Rheinheimera salexigens: one gene and its partner. Each later gene encodes a partner of the first gene's protein in a complex. Links are inferred from orthologs where the notes say so. Each region holds a gene or a part of one and is shown in the gene's direction. Other genes may lie near its edges.

Region 1 (18,124 bases):
TGGCCTTAGGTTACGTGCATAAAGGCTAAGCATTTCTAAGTCTTTATTTTCGTAATCGACAATTTGCGACATAAACTCATAAAAACGAACAAAGGTGCCTAAATCTTTCTTGAATATCTCCAATGCATCTTTTTCTTTTTTACAGTCTTTAAAGCTGTTTTCAGCGTTAGCAATTAACACGGCATCATTTGTCTTCTTTGTGCGCTCAAACATCTCTTTGGATTGCTTATACGCTGCCACAGCCGACTTATAACGGCTAGTCCAACGCTGTACCGCAGGTTTACAGATATTGCCAATAGCGGCGTTACTTTTACTTTTAACAAAGAAGGCTTGAGCGAACTGCTCTACTTCATACCATTGGAATATCCCCGCAGCACGTAGCTTGTCATGCAAATCCCAGATTAAGTTAGGATCAGAAACATCGGCCAATTCAGCGGTTTGATAATAAGGCTGAAAGGCATCCAGAATATCTTGCGGCTCGTTAAAGAAGTCTAAAACAAAGGTGCCCGTTTCTGCCTTACCTGGATAGGTACGGTTTAAGCGAGAAAGCGTTTGCACACATTCAACACCACCGAGCTTTTTATCCACATACATAGCGCATAATTTAGGTTGATCAAAACCGGTTTGAAATTTATTGGCCACTATCATCACTTGATAATCATCGCTGTCGAAGGCTTTACGCATATCACGCCCTTTTAGGCCAGGGTTCATATTAGCTTCGGTAAATTTGTCACCAATTAACGCTGCTGAGTTAGGATCTTTGTCGGTGAATTCTACTTCACCTGAAAAAGCGATCATGGCTTCAATGGCTTGATAGCCTTTTTCTGCTTTTTTATCGGCTAAATATTTATCAAAAGACAGCTTGTAGCGTACTGCTTCTTTACGCGAGCTAGTTACTATCATGGCTTTAGCCTGACCACCTAATAAACCCATGATGTTGTCTTTAAAGTGCTCAACTATCACCTGTACTTTCTGGCTTATATTGTAGTCGTGTAGGCGCACCCATTGGTTAAGTTTTACCTTGGCTTTTTTGCTTTCAACTTCTTGATCCTCGCTTTGCACTTTCATAGCAAGGTTATAAGCCACTTTATAGTTAGTGTAGTTTTTTAACACATCTAAAATAAAGCCTTCTTCAATAGCTTGGCGCATGCTGTACACATGGTAAGCTTCTGGCTTATTGGTTTTAGAAGCAGGTTGGCTTGGGTCTGGCAAGCGGCCAAATAGCTCTAAGGTTTTAGTCTTAGGTGTAGCGGTAAAGGCTAAATAACTAAGGTTCTTAGAAGCTTTGCGCGAGGCTACAGCGGCGTCAAGAATATCATCTGCGCTTAGCTCTTCATCTTCGCCTTTGCTATCTATCATTAACACTTCTTTTAGCTGCCGAGCAGTGCTGCCGGTTTGCGAGCTATGGGCTTCATCAGCAATAACCACATAGTTACGCTCTTTTAAGCTAACGCTGTTTTCAATGGCTTTTAATACATAAGGGAAAGTTTGAATAGTCACAATAATAATGGGCTGTGAGCTTTCTAGCGCCGCGGCTAATTTTTCTGATTTAGAGCCATCACCTTCAGTGCGATTAATACGGCCAACCACACCTTCGGTAGCCGTAAATTGCGAGATAGTTTCTTGTAATTGATCATCAAGTACCGTTCGGTCTGTTACAACAATAATAGAGTCAAACAGCTTATTACCTTCGGCGGTATGCAGTGCCGACAACTGGTGAGCAGACCAAGCAATAGAATTAGATTTACCCGATCCCGCACTGTGTTGAATAAGATACTTTTGGCCTGGGCCTTCACTGCGGGCGGCATTAACTAACTTGCTAACCACATCCCACTGATGGTAACGCGGAAATATTAAGGTTTCTTTCTTGTACCGGCGCCCTTCCCAATCTTCTTTGTCTTCAATTTCTAAATGAATAAAACGAGCCAGAATATTCAACAAGTTATCGGGTAGTAATACCTCGTTCCACAAATAATCGGTTGCGAATTGGTTTATATCGGCTGGAACATCGTTGCCTGCACCGCCTTCAGCCGTACCTTTATTAAAAGGTAAGAAAAAAGTGTTATCACCTTCTAAACGCGTGGCCATATACACTTCATATTGGCTAACAGCAAAGTGCACTAAAGCGCCACGCTTAAAGGTAAGCAATGGCTCTGGTTTTTTAGTGGCGGGGTCAATAGGCAAGCGCGTGGTTTTATACTGCTTAATGGCATTTTGAATAGCCTGTTTAAACTCAGACTTAAGCTCTAAGGTGGCAACCGGCAAACCATTTAAAAACAAAACCAGATCAATGCGCCATTTTTTGGCTTTTGCACCCGTTTCTAATTCATGCTCAATACTTGTCCACGGTGAATAAGTTAACTCTGGCACAAGGCGTAATCGGTTCTTAGCGTAACGGGCTAAAGTATCAGGGTTTAAGTCATGCTCGGGCTTAAATTGGCATAAACTAAAGCGAGTACCACGGTCACGCAATTCATTACGTAACACGCCTAAAGTACCGAAGCTACGTAATTCTTTATTAGCTGCATTAGGGTCGGCTTTGTTTAATTGCGAAGCAACACGCTCTATAAACTTTTTCTCTGGATGCTTTTCATTGCCAACAGATGGGGGGTAAAGTGCACAGAATTTTTGCCATTGCTCATCTTGAGTGTCTTTAATAAAACCCAACACATCTTCTTCATACAAGGCCAATTCGCGGTTATAACCAGCGGGATTACCCAGCAACCAACCATTAGCAAGCAACTGATTAATCATATCGTTTTGAAATATAAACTCAGTTGATTTATCACCACCAAATACAGCTTGCATAGGGTTAAGTCCTTTTATGTTCTTTTAATATTTTTGTTATATTCAATCTTACGCTTACTCAGCTTGCCAATTACGTATATCACAAATCGGCAGGGATAGCTGATTTGGACAATGACACAAACTCTCAATATTCGACACTATGCACTAATCCCACTTGTGTCATTACCCGCAGGGTGTGAGACATGATGTCGAACATCAATTTTACCAGTTACGGCTGCGGAGATTAGTGCAGTGCGGCGCTCTTGCATTAGTTGAATATTCTTTTCGCATTTAGAAACAGTTTGATCGATCACAGTTAGCTTATGCAGTGTCTCTCTAACAATTTCGATTTGTTCATCAGCAGGTGGGCACGAAACCACTAACTCTCTGATGGTTTCTTGATTGATATTAGGGTCTTTTCGCGCACCCTCTGCACCTACCATCCAATAAGGTCGATAGAACTCTACATATAAATGTAAAAAGTCAGGGTGTATTTTTTCATTTGGAAGGATTGCACAGACCGCCTGATTTATTGACGATTCAAATTTTAATAAAGAGTGTTTGCCAATAGTTCCTGCTCCACCATACATTGCTATCAATACGGAATTGATAGGTATAATTGTGCATGCTGACTCTCGAATAGCTTTGCTTGTAATAGATATGGGAGTTTCAAAAAGCTGATCATTATTCAAGTCTGTTGATCTTATCCAAGGAATATTACCATCCTGATAATATTCCTCATATTTAGAGGTGCTTGGTGTACCTCCACTTTCAGTCTTATAAAACCACTTTATCTTTGGGGAGCGCCAATGCTCCGGCACTTCCCCTAGCCACTCAACACCTGAATCACGCATCGGGGCGTTGGGGTTTAGGCCTTTGGTGACGGCATGACTAATAACGGCTTGGCGTTTTTCTTTTAGCAGTTGGATAAGCTGTTGTTGTTTGTCGATAAGGGTATCGATTTTGGCGGTTTCGTGATCAAGGAAATTGGCGATTTTTTCAGCTTCGTCATCAGGAACTTCAGGGATTACAATGTTTTTCATCTCCGAAGAGTTTGTGCTCCATAAGTCTGCAACTATCCCCTTACCGTAACGATAAAATTCTTCCTGAAAGGGTTGGCTTCTTAAAAGATGATGTGCATAGCTTGGACTGATACGTTTTGGCTCCATAACTATGCTAATTAAAGATACAGAGCCTTCCAAAGGTGAAATGCCAGAAGAACCTTTACGGTCTGACCTGCTATTAATAACAAAATCATTTTTCTTCACCAGCTTTCGATTGTCACCAGCATCTGTTTTGGCTGCATTCTCAAGCTGTGGAACAATCCCACTCATCGTCACGGAAAGCGCTGAATAATCTTTATCACTAACTTTTTCACGTCGCTCTACAAAAAACTGCCCCAGCCTTTTTGCTTCCCAATGTTCGGGCAACTTACCCAGCCACTCAACCCCAGAATCCTTATATTTCGGATACGCCTGATACTTACCCATGAACTAATCCTCTTGTTGAGGGTTTTTGCGTGAGAGCAAGGCGTGCCTGCGCGCAGCGAAGGAGCATACAGATCGTATGTGACTGAGCGGCCGCTCTTTTGCATCCATGCAAACGCGGCATACCGTTCGTCCTGAACATAAGCACAGCCACAACGCAGCAATCGCGTAAAAAGACCATCAGGAGTGCACCTCTTGCAGCAGCGCCATAATCTCCGCCGACACCGCATCTAAATCCGCATCAATCTCGGCTAAGTCCCTTGGTGGCTGGTACTCGTAGAAGTGGCGGTTAAACGGAATCTCGTAACCGACAATGCCAATCTGCTCGTCTTTCGCATCTTTCTTACTGGCGTCGATCCAGGCATCCGGCACATGGGGCTGCACTTCTTTTATAAAGTAGGCTTCGTTGAGGGCATTAACGCTTTGACTTGGGTCCAGTGCGACGTTTTCATTATCGCGCAGCTCGCTGTCGGGCTGGTATTCAATGGTTTTGCCGTTGACATCAAACAGGCCATAGATTGGATTAGGTGAAACTTTGTGGACTTTCTTAATCACTTTCTCGGCCGCTGGGTTTTTCCAGCTGACAGCGGCGGTGATTTGTTTCAACTCTTTCGTATCGAGCTTGAGGCTTTGCGCTTTGATCGCAGCTTTTACCGCAGCATCGTAGCGATTCATATCATCGTGCTGCTCACTGCCAATCACCGCTTGCAGTTGCTGAGCTTTGAACATGATCAGTTTTTGCTCAAGCCAAGTTTTGCTATCGAGTAGTTCTTTGATTTTCGCTTCTTTGAGCTCGCTGAAATTGGCTTTGCAATGCACGCGAATCTCAACGATTTGATCGTCATTAAAAACGCCATAGTTTGCACAATCAGTGCTGTCGCTCCAGTTCTGCCCGTAGCTGGCATACACCCACTTCATCGGGGCATTCAGTTGTTTGTCATCAAAACGCAGTTCGGCAATGCGCTCATCACTGAACTGGTAGCTTTCGCGCAATGGGCGCTCAATGCTGATGCGGCGGTAACCAAATTCATGGTTGTCGAAAATCTTGCTGGCAAAGGTTTTCGCGGTTTCAGCTTTGGGGTTAGCTGACTGGCGGCCACGATTGCTTTTAACATCAGCAGGCTTATCTAAATCTCGTGCTTCTTCTTCGGTAAAGGCACCAAAGCTGCGAATGATGGTGGCGATATCTGACTCGCTCATCTCATTGCGTTTGCTGCCGAGGGATTTGCGCATTTTGCTGTACAGATTGACGCCATTGATCAGCTGCACTTTGCCTTTGCGTTCGTCGCGCTTTTTATTCGACAGCACCCAAACATAGGTGGCGATGCCGGTGTTGTAGAACATATCGGTGGGCAGGCCAATAATGGCTTCCACCAAATCGGCTTCTAGCAGGTAACGGCGAATCTCGGATTCACCCGAGCCCGCGCCACCAGTAAAGAGCGGCGAGCCATTAAGGATAATACCGATACGACCGCCGCCTTCGTTTGTATCACGCAGCTTGTCGATTAAATGCATTAAGAACAATAACGAACCATCGGAGACGCGTGGCAAGCCGGGGCCAAAACGACCATCAAAACCTTTAAGGGTATGTTCGTCTTTAATGCTGGATTCAATCTTTTTCCAGTCCACACCAAACGGTGGGTTAGAAAGCATGTAGTCAAATTTGTCGGCGTACAGCTGGTCGTTGGAAAGCGTGTTGCCGAGTTTAATATTAGAAACGTCTTGCCCTTTTATCAGCATGTCGGCTTTACAAATGGCGTAGCTCTCAGGGTTGAGCTCTTGACCAAAGGCACGCATAACAGCGTGAGGGTTCAGTTCGTGTACGTATTCCATACCCGAAGACAAAAAACCGCCCGTACCTGCTGTTGGGTCATATATGGTACGGATAATACCGGGCTTGGTTAGCGCATCGTCGTCTTCCATAAACACTAATGCTGTGGTTAGGCGCACTATGTCACGCGGGGTAAAGTGCTCACCGGCAGTTTCATTAGAGCCTTCAGCAAAGCGGCGAATTAATTCTTCAAACACTAAGCCCATATCGTGGTTAGAAATCGCCTTAGGGCTAAGGTCGGTTTGGCGTACTCTTTGTACTACTTTAAACAGTAAGTCGGCATCGTTAAGCTGACCTAAAAACTCAGCAAAGTTAAAGTATTCAAATATCTCTCGGGCATCTTTAGAAAAGCTTTGAATATAGTTTTCCAAGTTAGCTTTAATGTCGTCTTGGCCAAGCTTGGCTAAGTCCATTTTAGAGGTGTTATAAAAGCTTAGGGTTTGGCCATTAACTTGGGTTGCCCTTAATAGCAGTTTTTCTTGCGCTTCTTCTGGCAGGTTCATGGCTTGAATTCTGTCGTACTCGGCTAATACCTGCTGTTTGCTTTGTCCTAGCACGCCTTCTAAACGGCGCAGTAAGGTAAAGGGTAATATAATGCGGCCATACTGGCTTTGCTTAAAGTCACCACGTAACAAGTCGGCGATAGACCAGCAAAATGCAGCCAAATTGTTTGGTTTAGCGTTAGGTGTAGAAGACGTACTATCTGCCATTTTAATATCCATAAATGATGAGTCGTTATATTAACGAAAATGTTGCGATGAATGACTACTATAAATTGTGAATCATCCATGAATACACATTTCGATGATACCACAACATTTACAGAAGTTTCAGTAGGTTGAAAACAGCATAACGCCGCACACAAAGCGTTTATACTGCGAGTGAGTTCATTAGGTAGGATACTCAGGTTAAAGTGTTTTCTTACTGGCATACTAGTTTAAATTCTCTGGTTATAAACCAGTCTCTAAAGACTAGGTAATAGAGTTAAACTTAACTCTGCTTTCAAAGCCGTTACTGCACCTATATTGAGTGTGAAACACCATTAAATTATCGGTTGTTATCGGCCAAACTGCACCTAACAAGTGGAGGGATTTAGCTAAACGAACTAAATTTTGAGCTTGGCAAACTCATGGTAAAAGATATTTTCAGCTGATTCGTATTTTGTGTGTGTCAAGGTATTTGCTTATTTTGCCACCTATTGCTAAGATGATTTTGTGACTGACAACAAAGCAAGTCCCCATTTAAGGTAACCACAAATTAATAGTGGTCAAAATGGAAACTTTCAAGTTGTGGCCGTTTTGTGGCCGTTAATTAGTCAGACCTATCTATAAACCACCTGTAAGCACCTAGAGCAAAAGCTCTAAATATCCTGTAACTGCTTGTTTAATATGATTTAAACTGTTATAAAATGTTTTAGACTGCTTTAGTGTGTATTTATAACACCACCTTGACATGGTAGGGGTCGGTGGTTCGAGTCCACTAGGACGCACCAACAAATTCAAACAAAAAAGCCGCTTTTAAAGCGGTTTTTTTGTATTTCACTTTATTCTCCGCCCTAAATATCTAGTCCCATACCCAATGTGTTTACTCCTTGCAAAACTTTGTTCTGGTTGCGTAAACAAGTCTAAAAATAAGCTATTTATAATCTACTAGTAACAACTAAAAATTTTATTTGTAAAAATAATGCTTAAAGATATTAAACACTAGACTAAACAATAGGCTAAAAAATCAACCGAATTAAGTCTTTAATGCATAGTAATGCTGATTTAAACAATCGCCCTGATTACGACTGTGTGATTCAAGATCTCACAGGTTATGTATTAACCTTCCAAATTTTTGGTTACTTTAGTCACTGGTTAATTTTTAAACATATTTTAATCGTTCGACTACTATTATATTGAGTACACAGTCAAGCATCTAATCTAACTAAGTGTTAAAAGATTGAAGCTTTAGCTGCTAAAGAAAACTTAGTATGTATTGCCAAGCTTGATGGATTAAAAACAGTAATTAATCCGTTATCGCTAAGCGTGTCTCAATGTTAATTACAAATAAAGCAAAATTTAAACAGGATCAAATTAACCAAATAACTTGCTAGGATGGATTATGAAAAAGAATATTGATCATACCGACCCCGCTAAAACGATGAATCCAAAACGTGGTAATGGAGGTGAGACTCATCAAGATGCAGACAAGAAATCTCAAACATTAACTACTCAACAAGGAGTAGTGATTAGTGATAATCAAAACTCGTTAACATCAGGAAGTCGCGGCCCTACACTTTTAGAAGACTTTGTATTACGTGAAAAAATTAATCATTTTGACCATGAGCGTATTCCAGAGCGTATTGTGCATGCAAGAGGCAGTGCGGCACATGGTTACTTTGAACTAAATGAATCTTTAGCAGACTATACAACCGCTAAAATACTCTGTGAAACAAATAAACAAACACCTTTATTTACTCGATTTTCTACTGTTGCCGGAAGTAAAGGTTCTAAAGACACACCTCGTGATGTACGCGGTTTTGCTGTCAAAATTTATACCGAACAAGGTAATTGGGACATTGTCGGCAATAATATGCCTATTTTCTTTATTCAAGATGCAATGAAATTTCCTGATCTGATACATGCTGTGAAACCCGAACCAGACCGTGGGTTTCCTCAGGCTGCTTCTGCCCACGATACTTTTTGGGATTTTGTTTCATTAAGTCCAGAAACCATGCATAACTTAATATGGCTTATGAGTGATCGTGCCCTACCGCGCAGCTTGCGTATGATGGAAGGCTTTGGCATTCATAGTTATCGTTTAATAAATAAAGAAGGCATAAGTACCTTTGTACGCTTTCATTGGAAACCCGTGCTTGGAGTACAGTCAACTACTTGGGATGAAGCCGTAAAAATCTCTGGTGCAGATCCTGACTATCATCGTCGTGATTTATTCGAAGCAATTAATAATGAAGACTACCCAGAGTGGGAATTTGGTGTGCAATTATTTACTGAGGAAGATGCAGAACAATTTCCTTTTGACCATTTAGACGCCACAAAACTTATTCCTGAAGAGCTCGTTCCAGTAAAAATTGTCGGTAAAATGGTGCTCAATCGCTACCCTGATAATTTTTTTGCTGAAACCGAGCAAGTCGCATTTTGTCCATCGCATGTAGTTCCCGGCATAGATTTTAGTAATGATCCTTTGCTGCAAGGCCGGCTATTTAGTTATTTAGACACCCAGCTATCCCGGTTAGGCTCACCTAACTTTGCCCAAATACCTATTAATGCACCTAAATGTCCATTTGCTAATATGCAACGTGATGGCCACATGCAGATGCACGTACCTAAAGGTCGGGTTGCCTATGAGCCGCAAAGCTTAGACCCAGAGATGCCGCGTGAAAGTGCTAAGCAGGGTTTTGTATCATATCAAGAGCAACTTGACGATAATGTAAAAGGCCGGGTTAGAGCAGATAGCTTTGCGGATCACTACAGTCAGCCTCGTATGTTCTACCGTAGTCAAACCCCCTACGAACAAGCACATATTGCTTCAGCTTATGCGTTTGAACTTGGTAAAGTAGATACACCACATGTGCGCATGCGCACACTTACGCACATACGTAATATTGATGAAGACTTAGCTAAGCGCGTTGCAAGTGCGCTAGGTATGACCTTACCAGAAGCTACCGCTCCCGCTGCAGCCATACAAGATATGGCAACCTCAGCTGCTTTACAGACTATTGGACTTTCACCTAATAGCTTAAAAGGTCGTTTAGTGGGTATCCTAGTTGCCAAAGGCTCGAAGCGTAGTGAGATTGAAAAATATCAAACTGCCGCTAAAGCACAAGGCGCAAGCGTGAAAATTGTAGCACCAGGCCGTGAAGTTCAGCTTGATGATGGTACTCGCATTCAATCTGCAGAACGTATCGCTGGTGCCCCGTCAGTTTTTTTGATGCCGTCGTCAGCATCATTATGCCTGATCAAGCCAAACAACTGGCTAAAGATAGTTCAACACTAGATTGGTTTACTGACGCTTACGTACATTGCAAAGCCATTGCTTATTGCGGTGCGACAGATGAATTTATCTTAAGTAAACTGCCGATTAAAAAAGATGACTTTATCACGCCACTTTCTGAAGTAGATACCTTTATAGAAAATGCTAAAACACGACTATGGCAGCGTGAACCTAAAGTGCGTGACTTAGCATAAAGCTAAATGACAGCATAAAAATTATGCTTAAGATTAAAGCCTATATTGTTAAGCGTAAAGTAAGTAAGCCCAAAACGCAGCATAACTACTGACGTTTTGGGCTTAAAATCCCCCTCACCCTAAAGTTTACACTCCTTCAACATCCATCCAAAAAACTTCACTTTAATTTCAACTTTCGCTTTCACATATAACTAGAGTTAAAGCTCTGTTTTATTTAACAGCCTTTTTAGCTCACTTACTCAACTATTTTTTAATTAACCGGGCCTCATTCATATTAGGTTCATTAACTTATTTGTTGTTTATTTCGTCAATTCACTAACGCATTAGTTAAAAATTAATATATAGTGGCCCGCTTTTTTTTTAAAAAAAATATAAAACACCGCTAATTACTTCGCAAATAAACAATTTGCCTAAGTAAATTGGAAACAGAATTCGAAAGCTTTAAAGGAATTAATATTGCTTAGCCACATTAAAGATCTCTGCCCCCAATTAGGACTGTTTTTTAAGTTTTTTACACTACTGTTCAAACTACACCTAGAACAATTCAAAACATTAATAAGCGGTTTTTGCTCGATATTACCACAGTTGCAAACGGTGCCATTGACTGCCGTTTATCGTAAGTTTAGCCAAGGGAATGGGTGGGAGAACTCTATACTAAACAATAGTAATCAATTACTTATTTACGACTTACCAGCGCAATCAGGTGTATTGAACTGGTGGAGTAACAGCAGCCAGTATGGCGATAAATTTATCCGCAATAGCGATTCTGATACTGAATTTTATTGGGCCGCTTTGTTGTGTCATCAAATGACTTGTTCATCTATGCAAAATGCCGCTAACTAATACAAAAGAGAAATATTATGCTTAAGAATATGCTGGCTATTACCTTTGACACACTTGGTACCTATACTAAAAAATATGGTGTTACTAGACTTAGAATATTTTTAAGCATTGTGTTTTTGACATTGATGCAAACCGCTTGGGCGGCGACCCCCGCCGATGAAAATTTTGACGCATTGCCAGTTGCCAATCAGGGAAGTAACTCCGTGACCATCAACGGCATTACCTACACCAATAATGCGGCCAATAATATTATGATAGCTAATGATGGCTATCTCGCATCTGGAGCAGATCATGCCTTGGTATATCGCAGTTTAGGAACCAATACATCGACTTTAGTCAGTTTCAAAACGAGTGATGGTGATGAATTCAAACTGAACAGTTTTGCAGTTTCTACGGGTATTGGTAACACTACTGACCTTACCATTAAAGGATATAAAGATAATGTAGAGCAAGTGAGCACCAGTTATAATCTTTCCGGTATTTATTTTGGTACTTTTAATGTTTCAGCGAATGCAGGCTGGGAAAATATTGATGAAGTGCGGATTAGTGGTGTAGATCTCGATATAGACATAGATGATTTGGACTTTAGCCCTGCTATTACCAACAACGCCCCTGTGTTGACAAACCTAAACGGTGACAGTGTCGCCTGGGCTGGCGTGGGTAATTATGTGTCCTTAGATGCTGGCACCAGTCTCGGCGTGAGCGATGTTGAGCTTGATGCGCTTAACGGTGGTAGCGGTAACTATGCCGGCGCCTCTTTAACCCTGCAACGCGTTGGCGCTGCGATTACCACAGATGTGTTCGGTTTTAATACCAGCGGCGCGCTTTTCAGCGTCAGCGGTTCCAATCTGCAGAGTGGCGGCCAGACTTTTGCGACCTTTACTAATACTACTGGCGTACTGAGCATCAATGTTAACAGTAGCGAGACCACTGCCACCAAATCACTGGTGCAGGATGTGTTGCAACGGATTCAATACAGTAATAATACCCCCGCAGCGGATGCTGTGTTGCGTTTTAGCATAAGTGACGGCACAGACAGCACTACGGTAGATGTGACAGTCACCAGTGACAGTATCTATGTCACCAATACTACCGATACCGCAACGATTAACATCAATAATGGAGTGAGTTTCAGCGAGGCGGTAGCAATAGCCTTAGCAGACACCAGTGGCAGCCAAACGCTAATTTTGTCTGATGCATTTACCAGTAGCATGGTACTGGCTGGAAATTTAACTATCTCAGAAAATTTAGCAATTGACGCCAGTGCTGCGGGTTCAAGTTTTGTTATTGCGGGCAACACCTTAACTTTAGGTTCAGGTTTTACGCTGTCCTTAACCCATGCTAACCAATTGCAGATTTCCAGTACTATCAATGGTGGCGGCAATTTGAGCAAGTCTGGTGCGGGCAGCTTGCTCTTGACCGGAACCAACAGCAGCCGCACCGGCAGCACCTCTGTGTTGGGTGGCACACTGGATATTGCCACTGACACTAATCTAGATGGTGCCAATACCGGCGCCTTGATTTTAGATGGCGGCACCTTGGCGATGTTTGTGGCTGGCGGTTCTACTGGTAATCCTATTATTCAGACCATTAATAATCCCATCACTCTTGGCGCCGCAGGCGGGTCATTCAATCCAACGGGCGGGGGTGGTCGTAACATTATTAATATGTCCGGAGTGATTTCCGGTAGCGGTAGCCTGACTAAAATTGGCGCCTCAGTGCTGCAACTTAGCGGCAATAATAGCTATTCAGGTCAGACCCTAATCACCACTGGGGGTTTGCTTTTAGCCCACAATAATGGTTTAGGAGCAACATCTGGCAGCACTACCGTTAACGCGGGTTCGGCACTACGGGTAACCGCAGGTGTGGTCAGCCCTGAACCACTGTTTCTCAATGGTACCGGTAGAAATATTGACAGTACCGAGTACGGGGCTCTGGGAGCAGATGCTTACAGCCTGGGTACCAGCACAATGTCCGGCAATATAGAGTTATCTACCGGTACGAATATTAGCGCCATCGGCGGCAGTAATTTGATCTTAAGCGGCATCGTCAGTGGCACAGGTACGCTAACTAAAACCGACGCTGGGAGCGTAACGTTAACGAGTATCAACACTTACACAGGTAGCACATTTGCCTCTGCAGGCACCTTAGTGTTGGATAATGGTGCTGCCATGGCAGACGGGACTGAGGTAAGCATAGCGTCGGGGGCGACTTTGCGACTTGATGCCAGTGAAACCATAGGGGCGCTTTCTGGTGCAGGAACGCTGTCCATGAATAGTGCTCATTTGACTGTTAACCAAACCAGTGATAGCAGTTTTTCTGGCAATATCACCGGTAGCGGCAGCAATTTAACCAAGTCTGGTTCGAGTAAGTTAACCCTTTCTGGCACTAGCACTTACACAGGTATCACCAGTATCAGCGGCGGTAGCTTGAACATAACCGGCGCTTTAAACGGTACTACCGGCGCTACAATTGGCTCAGGTGGAGTGCTAGAAGGTACGGGAAGTATCTTTGCGACCAGCTCAACGAATACCTTGACTGTGCAAAGTGGCGGTACTTTGTCACCAGGGGGCTCAGGATCTGGCATAGTCACAATTAACGGCAATCTAACCATAGCATCGGGCGGTGTCCTGACGGCACAAATAGCAGGGACGGTGCTAGGTTCAGGTTATGACTCTGTTACAGTGAACGGCGCTATCGATGTGTCATCGGCTAGCTTAAATGTCAGCCACAGTTATACCCCGGGATTAGGTGATAGCTACCGCCTACTAGTAAACGATGGCATAGATAGTATAACAGGAAGCTTTACCGGTTTGTCTCAGGGTGGAACCGTAGCGGCGAGTGGTAACTCTACATTACTGACAGCTTATTATGCTGCAACTGATGGTGGTGGTTACAGTGGTGGTAATGAGTTTATGCTCGTTGCGCCAGTAGATAATGTTGCACCAACAGTATCTTCAGTCAATGTACCAGCTAATGCAACCTACGTTACTGGACAAAATCTTGACTTTACCGTTAACGTTTCAGAAGTTGTTTACGTCAACACAAGCGGAGGATCGCCACAATTAGCGTTAGTGATCGGCTCCACCACACGCGATGCCGTTTATCAGGCCGGTTCGGGTACGTCATCTCTACTTTTTAGATATACTGTAAACGCTGTTGATAGTGATAATAACGGTATTGTGCTATCTAGTACGTTGTCTATTAACGGCGGTAGCATAAAAGACGCTGCTGGCAATAACTTAGTGACTACGCTTAACAGTGTAGGAAGTACCAGTTTAGTCTTAGTTAATGACTATACAGTACCAGATGCACCAGTTATCGGCAGTGCAACTTCCGGTGATACTCAAGCTAGTGTCAGTTTTACTGCTCCTGCAAATACCGGCGGCGTTGCAATTACTGGTTACACTGTCACGTCTAGCCCAGGAGGGCTCACGGCGACGGGAGCATCTTCACCACTTACTGTAACAAGCTTAACTAATGGCACAAATTACAGTTTTACTGTTACCGCAACAAATTCTATCGGCACCAGCTCTGCTTCTGCTGCATCAAATACGGTTATCCCTAAGGCAGCACAAGTCATTACTTTTGCTAACCCCGGCGCTCAAAGCTTTGGCAGTTCGCCAACGTTAACGGCGACGGCAAATTCTGGGTTAACACCAGTGTTTACTTCATCCACCACCGGCGTGTGTACCATTACAAGTGGCGGCGCATTAAGCTTTATCACCGCGGGCACTTGTACCATTAACGCTGATCAAGCGGGTAACATTGCTTACTTGCCAGCACCGCAGGTAAGCCAAAGTTTCTCGGTTAATGCAGTCGTTTCTAGTGCGCCAATAATCGGCACTGCCACCGCAGGTGATGCCCAAGCTACGGTTAGTTTCACGGCCCCTGCCAGCAATGGTGGCGCCGCCATTACTAGCTATACCGTGACTTCAAGCCCCGGCGGCTTGACTACCAGCGGCGCAGCTTCACCCTTAACGGTAACTGGCCTAACGAATGGTACGGCCTATACCTTTAGCGTTACTGCGAATAACTCTGCTGGTACCAGTGCTTCTTCTGCTACGTCTATCGCTGTAACACCAAATGGCGCGCCAACCATTAGCGGTACGCCTAATACCAGTGTTAATCAAGGTGTTCTGTATTCTTTTACCCCTACAGCCCTAGATTCCCCAAGTGATAGTTTACATTTTAGTATTACCAACAAACCCAGCTGGGCAAACTTTATTAGTACTACCGGCGCATTAACCGGTACCCCTAATAATGCCGATATTGGCGTGACAACGGGTATTGTTATCACCGTATCTGATGGTAGTTTAACCGCATCGTTGGCCGCCTTTAACTTAACGGTGACTAACACAAACGATGCACCCACTATTACTGGCTCGCCACTTACATCGATTGATGAAGGCAATCCTTACCGTTTTGAACCCGTAGCCAGTGATATTGATGCAGATAGCACCTTAACGTTCAGTATAACCAACCAGCCAAGCTGGACAACCTTTGATACTGCAACAGGTGTATTAAGTGGCACCCCGACTAAAACCGACGTTGGGGTGACAACGGGGATTATTATTACCGTCTCGGATGGTGAGCTATCCTCTAGCTTAGCACCCTTTTCGCTTACGGTTATTAACGTCAACGAGGCACCTATGGCTGTGGATGACAGCTTCACGTTGCCTTTCTCTGCTAGCAATATCTACAACTTAGATGTACTCGTAAACGATACCGATCTGGATCAAGATAGCCTAAGTATTACTGCAGCAAAAAACCAAATTGGCAGCATTAGCATTCAAGCCAATAAGTTGCAGTTTACCGCGCCTGACAACTTTAGTGGGACGGCAACGTTTAGCTATACCATTACTGATGGCGAATTAACGGATATGGCACAGGTTACCTTACTGATTGAGGGCACCAATCCTGATGCTCCCGTCATTACGGTTCCTGACGATCTATTGGTTAATGCCACCGGCATGTTTACCAAGGTTAATGTTGGGGTGGCTACTGCAATTGATACTAAAGGCAATCGCTTAGCCGTCACTCTAACTAATGGCTTACCGATGTTCCCTGCCGGCAAACATCAATTAAACTGGCAAGCTACGGATGCTAACGGTGTGAGTAGCACAACGACTCAAATGCTACAGATACAGCCTCAGGTAGCTATTAGTAAACCGCAAACGGTTAGTAATAACAGCCAAGTGACGGTAAGTGTCATGTTAAATGGCCAACCACCTAGCTACCCGGTGGATGTGACTTACCATGTTACAGGCACGACTAATGCCGTGACCGAGCATAATCTCGCCTCAGGCTCTGTGCTTATCAATTCAGGTCTTAGTGCAACTATCAGCTTTGATGTCTTTGCCGACTTATCTACGCTGTTAGAAAAAGATATTGTGATCACCCTTGATAACACGCTTAATCTTGGCGCCAATGCCAGTAGTATTATCACGGTAACGGAAGCAAACTTAGCCCCAACGGTGAGATTAAGTGCTAGCCAGCAAGGTGAAAACCGGCTAACGCTAGGTAAAGCTTCTGGTCCGGTTACGGTGTCGGCACAGGTTGAAGATCCTAACCATGCAGACACCATTAGTCTGCAATGGTTGGCTGATACGGCCTTAACCAATAGTTCAAGCGATAGCAGCCAATTTGTGTTTGACCCTATCGGTTTAGCGAGTGGCGTGTATAAAATTACCCTAACGGCTACAGATAATGCAGCAGAGCCATTAACCCGGACTGACGAAATTTATCTACTGGTACAAGATGTATTGCCTACTTTGGATGATAGCGACAGTAATAACAACTTGATCCCAGATAATATAGAAGGTTTCGCTGACAGTAATGGCAACGGTATCCCTAATTATCTAGATCCTGGTTTTGCGTGTCATGTCATGGCCGAGCAGCTTATCAACATTACTCAATTTGTCGCTGAAGGTGAACCAGGTACCTGTTTACGTAAAGGTGCAGCTGCAGCCCTGAGTAATACCGGTGGCCTTTTATTAAGCCGTGTCGATCTGCAATGGATAGAGCCCGATATGCAGGCCACTAACATTGGCGGCAGCTTTGACTTTATCTTACGTGACTTACCTACAGCCGGTGCGAATTATCGTATGGTATTACCACAGCTGCAACCGGTGCCAGAAAATGCGGTTTATCGTAAATTCAGCCCAGAAAAAGGGTGGAGTAACTTTGTCCTAAACGATAACAATCAACTATTTACTGCCGCGGGTGAGCCCGGTTTTTGCCCTCCTCCAGGTGACGCTATCTGGCAAGAAGGCTTAACGGCAGGTCATTGGTGTGTGCAGTTACTAATAGAAGATGGTGGCCCGAATGATGCTGATGGTATGGCTAACGGAACTATTGTTGATCCAGGCGGTGTAGCCGTTGTGTTAAATGGTAATTCGCTCCCAGTGGCGACTCACGATGAGTACTCGGTACAATGGAATCAAACCCATACGCTTAATGTATTAGAAAACGATACGGATGCCGACGGGGACGACTTAATAATTAATCAAACGTCAGCCGCCTTTGGCAATGTGAGCATCAGTGAAGACGGCCAGACCTTGTTATACACACCTGCGTTAGATTTTGTCGGTACAGATACGCTAAGTTACAGTCTTGCTGATGGCAAAGGTGGCAGTGCCAGCGCCTCGGTAACAGTTGTTGTGTATTACAATAGAGCACCAATTGTCACTAATAGCACAGCTAGCACTAATGATAAAACCACTATCGAGATAGATGTGTTAGCAAATGCCTCAGATCCTGATGGCGATACCTTAGTGCTAAATAACGCCCGAGCACAACAAGGTAGCGTTGTCATTACCGCGGCTCAAACCTTGCGTTATACGCCTAAGCCTGGTTTTAGTGGTATGGATACGGTTAGCTTTACGGTCAATGATAATGTAGGGGGCAACGTTAATGGCGAAGTCACCATTACTGTTGCAGCTTATGAAGTTATTACTGTCGTTAATAAATCATCCGGTGGTACT
Region 2 (5,537 bases), 770 kb from region 1 along the record:
AATTGGCTTGATGCTGCAGTACTGATAGATAGCTTTTATGCACAATTGAATACACCTGAACAGTGGCATGCTGTGCCATTACAACTGCAAAGCAGTTTAGCCCTGTTAGCTAAGCGTGAAATATGACGGCCACTAATACGAGAACTATTACTAAAAGTATGACTTCGGATAACACTCCAAAGAGCTCAACAGATAGCGCTAAAGATAACATTAATAAAAATAATGTTATCTTTTTAATGGGGCCAACGGCTTCGGGCAAAACGGCATTGGCTTCAGCATTATGCCAACAATTACCCATTGAACTGATTAGTGTGGATAGCGCGCTGGTGTATCGCGGCATGGATATTGGCACGGCTAAGCCCACTGCGGCTGAGTTAAAACAGGCTCCACATTTTTTAATTGATATTTTAGACCCTGCCCAAAGCTATTCTGCGGCAGATTTCCGTCAAGATGCGTTGCAATTAATTGCAGGAATACAACATCGTGGTAACATTCCGCTATTGGTCGGCGGTACTATGTTGTACTTTAAAGCCTTGTTAGAAGGTATCTCACCATTACCCGAAGCTAATGCCGCTATTAGGCAACAATTAGAACAAGAAGCCGCCGAGAAAGGTTGGCAGCAATTGCATGCGGAACTGGGCCAAATAGATCCAGTTGCTGCAGCACGTATTCATGCTAATGATCCGCAGCGAATTAATCGTGCGCTGGAAGTGTTTCGTATCACTGGGCGCACCATGACAGAATTAACTGCAGACAAAGGGGAACCTTTACCTTTTTCTGTACACCAATTTGCTATCGCGCCGACTGATCGTGCTTTGTTGCATCAGCGTATAGCATTAAGGTTTGAACAAATGCTAGCAGATGGCTTTGCAGCTGAAGTAAGTACGTTAATGCAAAGAGCAGATTTGCATCTAGATTTACCGTCGATGCGTTGTGTCGGATATCGACAAATGTGGCAGCATTTAAGCGGTGACTGTAGTGAGGCGGAGATGAAAGAGCGCGGTATAGCGGCAACGCGACAATTGGCTAAACGGCAATTAACTTGGTTAAGAAGTTGGCCTAATTTACAGCGTTTAGCCAGCGAGCAGGATATGGCAAAAAATATTCAGGCAGTGTTATCGACACTAAGCTAAACTTTAAATTAATTTAACAACATAATTTAACAACTTAATTAGTTTTTACAACTTGAATTAAAAAAACTCATACCAATATATGACATACTAATAATAAAAGGAAAGCGGCACATGGCAAAGGGCCAATCATTACAAGATCCATTTTTAAACACCTTAAGACGGGAGCGCATTCCTGTTTCAATTTATTTGGTGAATGGAATTAAATTACAAGGTCAAATCGAGTCATTTGATCAGTTCGTTATTTTGTTAAAAAACACTGTGAGTCAAATGGTATATAAACATGCCATTTCAACAGTGGTACCAGCACGTGCGGTAAATACCTCTATGCATCACGGTACAACACAAGATGACGAAGAGGATTCAGAATAATCGTCAGGAGTTGTTTGCTTGTCTGATACTAGCGTAAATCTGGAACAAGCGATCCTTGTCCATGTGAATTTCCCCCAGCAGCATAATAGTGAGGATTTAACCGAGCTAAAGCTGTTGGTGTCTTCTGCCGGTGTTCAGGCGTTACAGACGGTTACTCTTAACCGCAGCGCGCCTGATTCGAAACATTTTGTCGGTTCAGGTAAAGCCGCCGAAATTGCCGACTTGGTTGAACAAACACAAGCTAATCTTGTGGTGTTTAATCATGCCTTAACGCCTGCTCAAACCCGTAATCTAGAGCGCTTATGTCAAGCGCGAGTAATAGACCGTACTACCCTTATTTTAGATATTTTTGCGCAACGAGCCCGAACTTACGAAGGTAAGTTACAAGTCGAATTAGCACAGCTAGAGCACTTAGCATCACGACTAGTCCGGGGCTGGGATGGCTTAGATAGGCAAAAGGGCGGTATTGGTATGCGCGGACCTGGTGAAGCGCAGCTAGAAACCGATCGTCGTTTATTGCGAGTGCGGGTGAAAGCCTTGCAAGCAAAATTAGAAAAGCTAACAGTACAGCGGGAGCAAAGTCGTCGAGCAAGACAAAAAGCGGCGACACCGGTTATATCGTTAGTCGGTTACACCAACGCAGGTAAGTCGAGTTTATTTAATCGAATGACAGACTCTGAAGTGTATGCCGCTGATCAATTATTTGCGACGCTTGACCCTACGTTACGTCAATTAAACTTACCCATGGTGGGCGGCGTAGTGCTGGCTGATACGGTCGGTTTTATTCGGCATTTGCCGCATAATTTAGTCGCCGCATTTAAATCCACTTTGCAGGAAACCCGTGAAGCAGATTTACAATTACATATTGTTGATGCGGCAGATCCGCGAAAAACCGATAATATGCAACAAGTGGCTGCGGTATTAGAAGAAATTGGCGCCGATCAAATTGTCCAGCTAACCGTGTATAATAAAATTGATCTATTGGATCAAGCACCACGGATTGAATATAACGAATACAATTTGCCCATAGCAGTGTATGTTTCAGCTAATACTGGCCAAGGCATTGATCTGCTAATCAAAGCTATAACGCAGCTATTGTCGCAAACCCATTTATATCTTAAATTATCATTGCCACCAGAGCAGTCTGCATGGCGCGCACGCTGTTATGAACAGCATTGTGTACAAGAAGAATATTTTGATGATGAGGGTAATTGCCATTTAAGACTAAGCATTGCTGACCCAGTTTGGCAGCGCTGGTTAAAGCAAAGCCAAGGGCAATTACAAAACTATGTCGTCAGCTCTACAGATATTTGATAGAGTAACCCTTAACTAGTAACTTTTAACGGAGTACAGCATGGCTTGGAATGAGCCGGGTAACAATGGTAAAAATAACGATCCTTGGAAACAAGGTGGTCGTGACCAGGGCCCACCAGATTTAGATGAAGTGTTTCGCAACTTTGGTAAAAAGTTTGGCGGAATATTTGGCGGCGGAAAATCGTCAAATAATAATGGCTCAGGCGGTGCTTTTGCGGCCTTAATATTAATCGTGATTGTCGCTGCTATTGTCTGGGCACTTAGTGGTTTTTATACCGTTAAGGAATCAGAGCGCGGTATCGTATTGCGCTTTGGCCAATACCATAGTGAAGTGGATCCGGGTATTCATTGGAACCCCACTTTTATTGATCAGATAATTCCAGTTGATATCACTAGCGTACGTTCATTACGTACTGATGGTTTTATGCTGACTCAAGATCAAAACTTAGTACGGGTGACGTTTGAAGTTCAGTATCGGGTATTTAACCCACGCCAGTATAAGTTCTCGGTAGTGGATGCCGATAGCAGTTTACATGAAGCGACAGATGCTGCCTTACGTTATGTTATTGGTCATTCTATTATGGATGACGTATTAACACGGGGCCGTGAAGTCGTTAGGCAAAACACCCGCGAAGAGCTAGAGTCGGTTATAGAACCTTATAAACTAGGTTTAGCCTTAGTTGATGTGAACTTCCGTGACGCCAGACCACCAGAAGAAGTGCGAGACGCTTTTGATGATGCGATTAAGGCTCAAGAAGACCAAGAACGTTTTATCAAAGAAGCTGAAGCCTATGCACTTGAAATAGAGCCTCGTGCTCGTGGTCAAGTAAACCGGATCATGCAAGAAGCAGATGCCTATAAACAGCAAATTGTGTTAAAGGCTCAAGGTGAAGTCGCGCGGTTTGAAAAACTATTACCAGAATACGTGGCAGCACCAAAAGTGACACGAGATCGGATGTATATCGAAACGATGGAATACGTGTATAGCAACACTTCTAAGGTAATGGTTGATGTTAAGAACGGCAATAACATTATGTATTTGCCACTTGATAAAATGATCAACTCATCATCTTCTGCGACACGTGATAGTAATTCATCGGGCGGCATGCCGTTAGTTCCACCACGTAGTAGCTCTGATAATCAAGCAGCACAAGATCGTAAAGAGCCATTACGCAGCTCATCAACACGCAGTAGTGGTCGGGGGTAAATGATGAGAAACTTATTAATAGCCATAATAGCGGTTGCAGTATTTATATTGATTTCGGCACTGTTTGTTATACCTGAAGGTGAACGCGGTATTGTTATCCAATTTGGTAAAATCCAGCGTGATGATGCACAACAAGTGGTTGTGTATGAGCCAGGTTTACACTTAAAAATACCATTTATTGAAACGGTGCGTAAACTTGATGCAAGGATCCAAACCCTAGATGACGCAGCTGACCGCTTCGTTACAGCTGAGAAGAAAGACTTATTAGTCGATAGTTATGTCAAATGGCGGATTAAAGACTTTGGAGCTTACTTCCTTTCAACTGGCGGTAACAAAGCTCAAGCTGAAGTATTGTTAAAGCAATATATCAATAACGGTTTACGGACTGAATTTGGTGCGCGTACCATTCAAGAAATTGTTTCTGGTGAGCGTACGCAATTAATGGAACGGGCATTGCAGCAAGCTGGTCAAGCAGCTAAAGAGCTAGGTATAGGCGTGGTTGATGTGCGAGTTAAGCAAATTAACTTACCGCAAGAAGTTAGTAGCTCTATCTTTGCGCGCATGGAAGCCGAGCGGCATGCTGTTGCCCGTGAACATCGTTCTAAAGGTCGTGAAAAAGCTGAAATAATTCGAGCTGACGTTGACGCTCGGGTGACGGTAATGGTCGCGGATGCTGAGCGTAACTCGCGTACTGTTCGCGGTGAAGGTGATGCTTTAGCGGCAAGAGTGTATGCTGATGCTTACAATAAGAATGCTGAGTTCTTTTCTTTTGTCCGTAGTATGGAAGCCTATCGTAATAGCTTTAACAGTAAAGACGATATCTTAGTTGTTCAGCCAGATAATGATTTCTTTAAATATATGAAATCAGATAAAGTGCAAAACTAACAACTAGCAATAGAATTAAAAGGCCCGCAAGGGCCTTTTTTATAGCAAAAAAAGGGTGGCAGCATGTATCAACACTTTTATCAGCGCTTTTTACAGGCGAATCAAGGCAAGCAACACTTTGCTTGTCATTCTCATCATTACTGGCCAGATGTCACGCGTGACGCTATGCTGGAGTATTGGGATGATAGCGCACGCTTAGTGGATGATAAATGGCGTTATATCTTCAATGATAAACTGCCAGAAACCCAACATTTAATTGCTGATATTCTGCAGTTACCGCAACCAGAACAACTGGTATTTGCGCCTAATACTCATGAATTAGTGATGCGGTTATTAAGTTGCTTTGATTTACGTAAACCGTTAAAAATTTTAAGCACCGACAGTGAATTTCATAGCTTTAGTCGCCAAGTTAAACGGTTGGCCGAATACGATAATGTGCAACTCGACAGTATAGCGACTGAACCCTTTGCCAGTTTTGAACAACGTTTTATTCAAGCGGCTGGGGCTGAGCAATACGATATGATATTTGTTAGCCAGGTATTTTTTAATTCTGGTTATGCCATTACCGATCTTGCCAAATTTGTTCAGCAGTTGGCAGCGCAGAGCCAAGCTATGATTGTGATTGATGG

Evidence for each region.
Region 2: the proteins of BI198_RS11385 (region 1) and hfq are in contact, whole or in part, in a crystal structure (PDB 3VU3), measured with the Escherichia coli proteins. The link is inferred for Rheinheimera salexigens from one-to-one orthologs.

What each region holds. Positions count from the first base shown.
Region 1 is NZ_MKEK01000001.1:2,499,135-2,517,258, forward strand. What follows is about bases 7,677-10,656. They hold BI198_RS11385 (catalase), read left to right. Parts: upstream 7,677-8,208; coding sequence 8,209-10,104; downstream 10,105-10,656. Other genes in these bases: BI198_RS16255 (type 1 glutamine amidotransferase family protein), read left to right, coding at 10,059-10,295. In the rest of the region: BI198_RS11370 (type I restriction endonuclease subunit R), read right to left, coding at 1-2,808; BI198_RS11375 (restriction endonuclease subunit S), read right to left, coding at 2,946-4,277; BI198_RS11380 (type I restriction-modification system subunit M), read right to left, coding at 4,455-6,815; BI198_RS15945 (hypothetical protein), read left to right, coding at 10,890-11,138; BI198_RS11395 (Ig-like domain-containing protein), read left to right, coding at 11,156-18,124.
Region 2 is NZ_MKEK01000001.1:3,275,142-3,280,678, reverse strand. What follows is about bases 1-2,873. They hold hfq (RNA chaperone Hfq), read left to right. Parts: upstream 1-1,244; coding sequence 1,245-1,502; downstream 1,503-2,873. Other genes in these bases: hflK (FtsH protease activity modulator HflK), read left to right, coding at 2,857-2,873; hflX (ribosome rescue GTPase HflX), read left to right, coding at 1,521-2,816; miaA (tRNA (adenosine(37)-N6)-dimethylallyltransferase MiaA), read left to right, coding at 123-1,133; mutL (DNA mismatch repair endonuclease MutL), read left to right, coding at 1-126. Outside these bases: more of hflK, read left to right, coding at 2,874-4,023; protease modulator HflC, read left to right, coding at 4,027-4,908; BI198_RS15125 (aminotransferase class V-fold PLP-dependent enzyme), read left to right, coding at 4,972-5,537. UniProt on the Escherichia coli protein: RNA chaperone that binds small regulatory RNA (sRNAs) and mRNAs to facilitate mRNA translational regulation in response to envelope stress, environmental stress and changes in metabolite concentrations.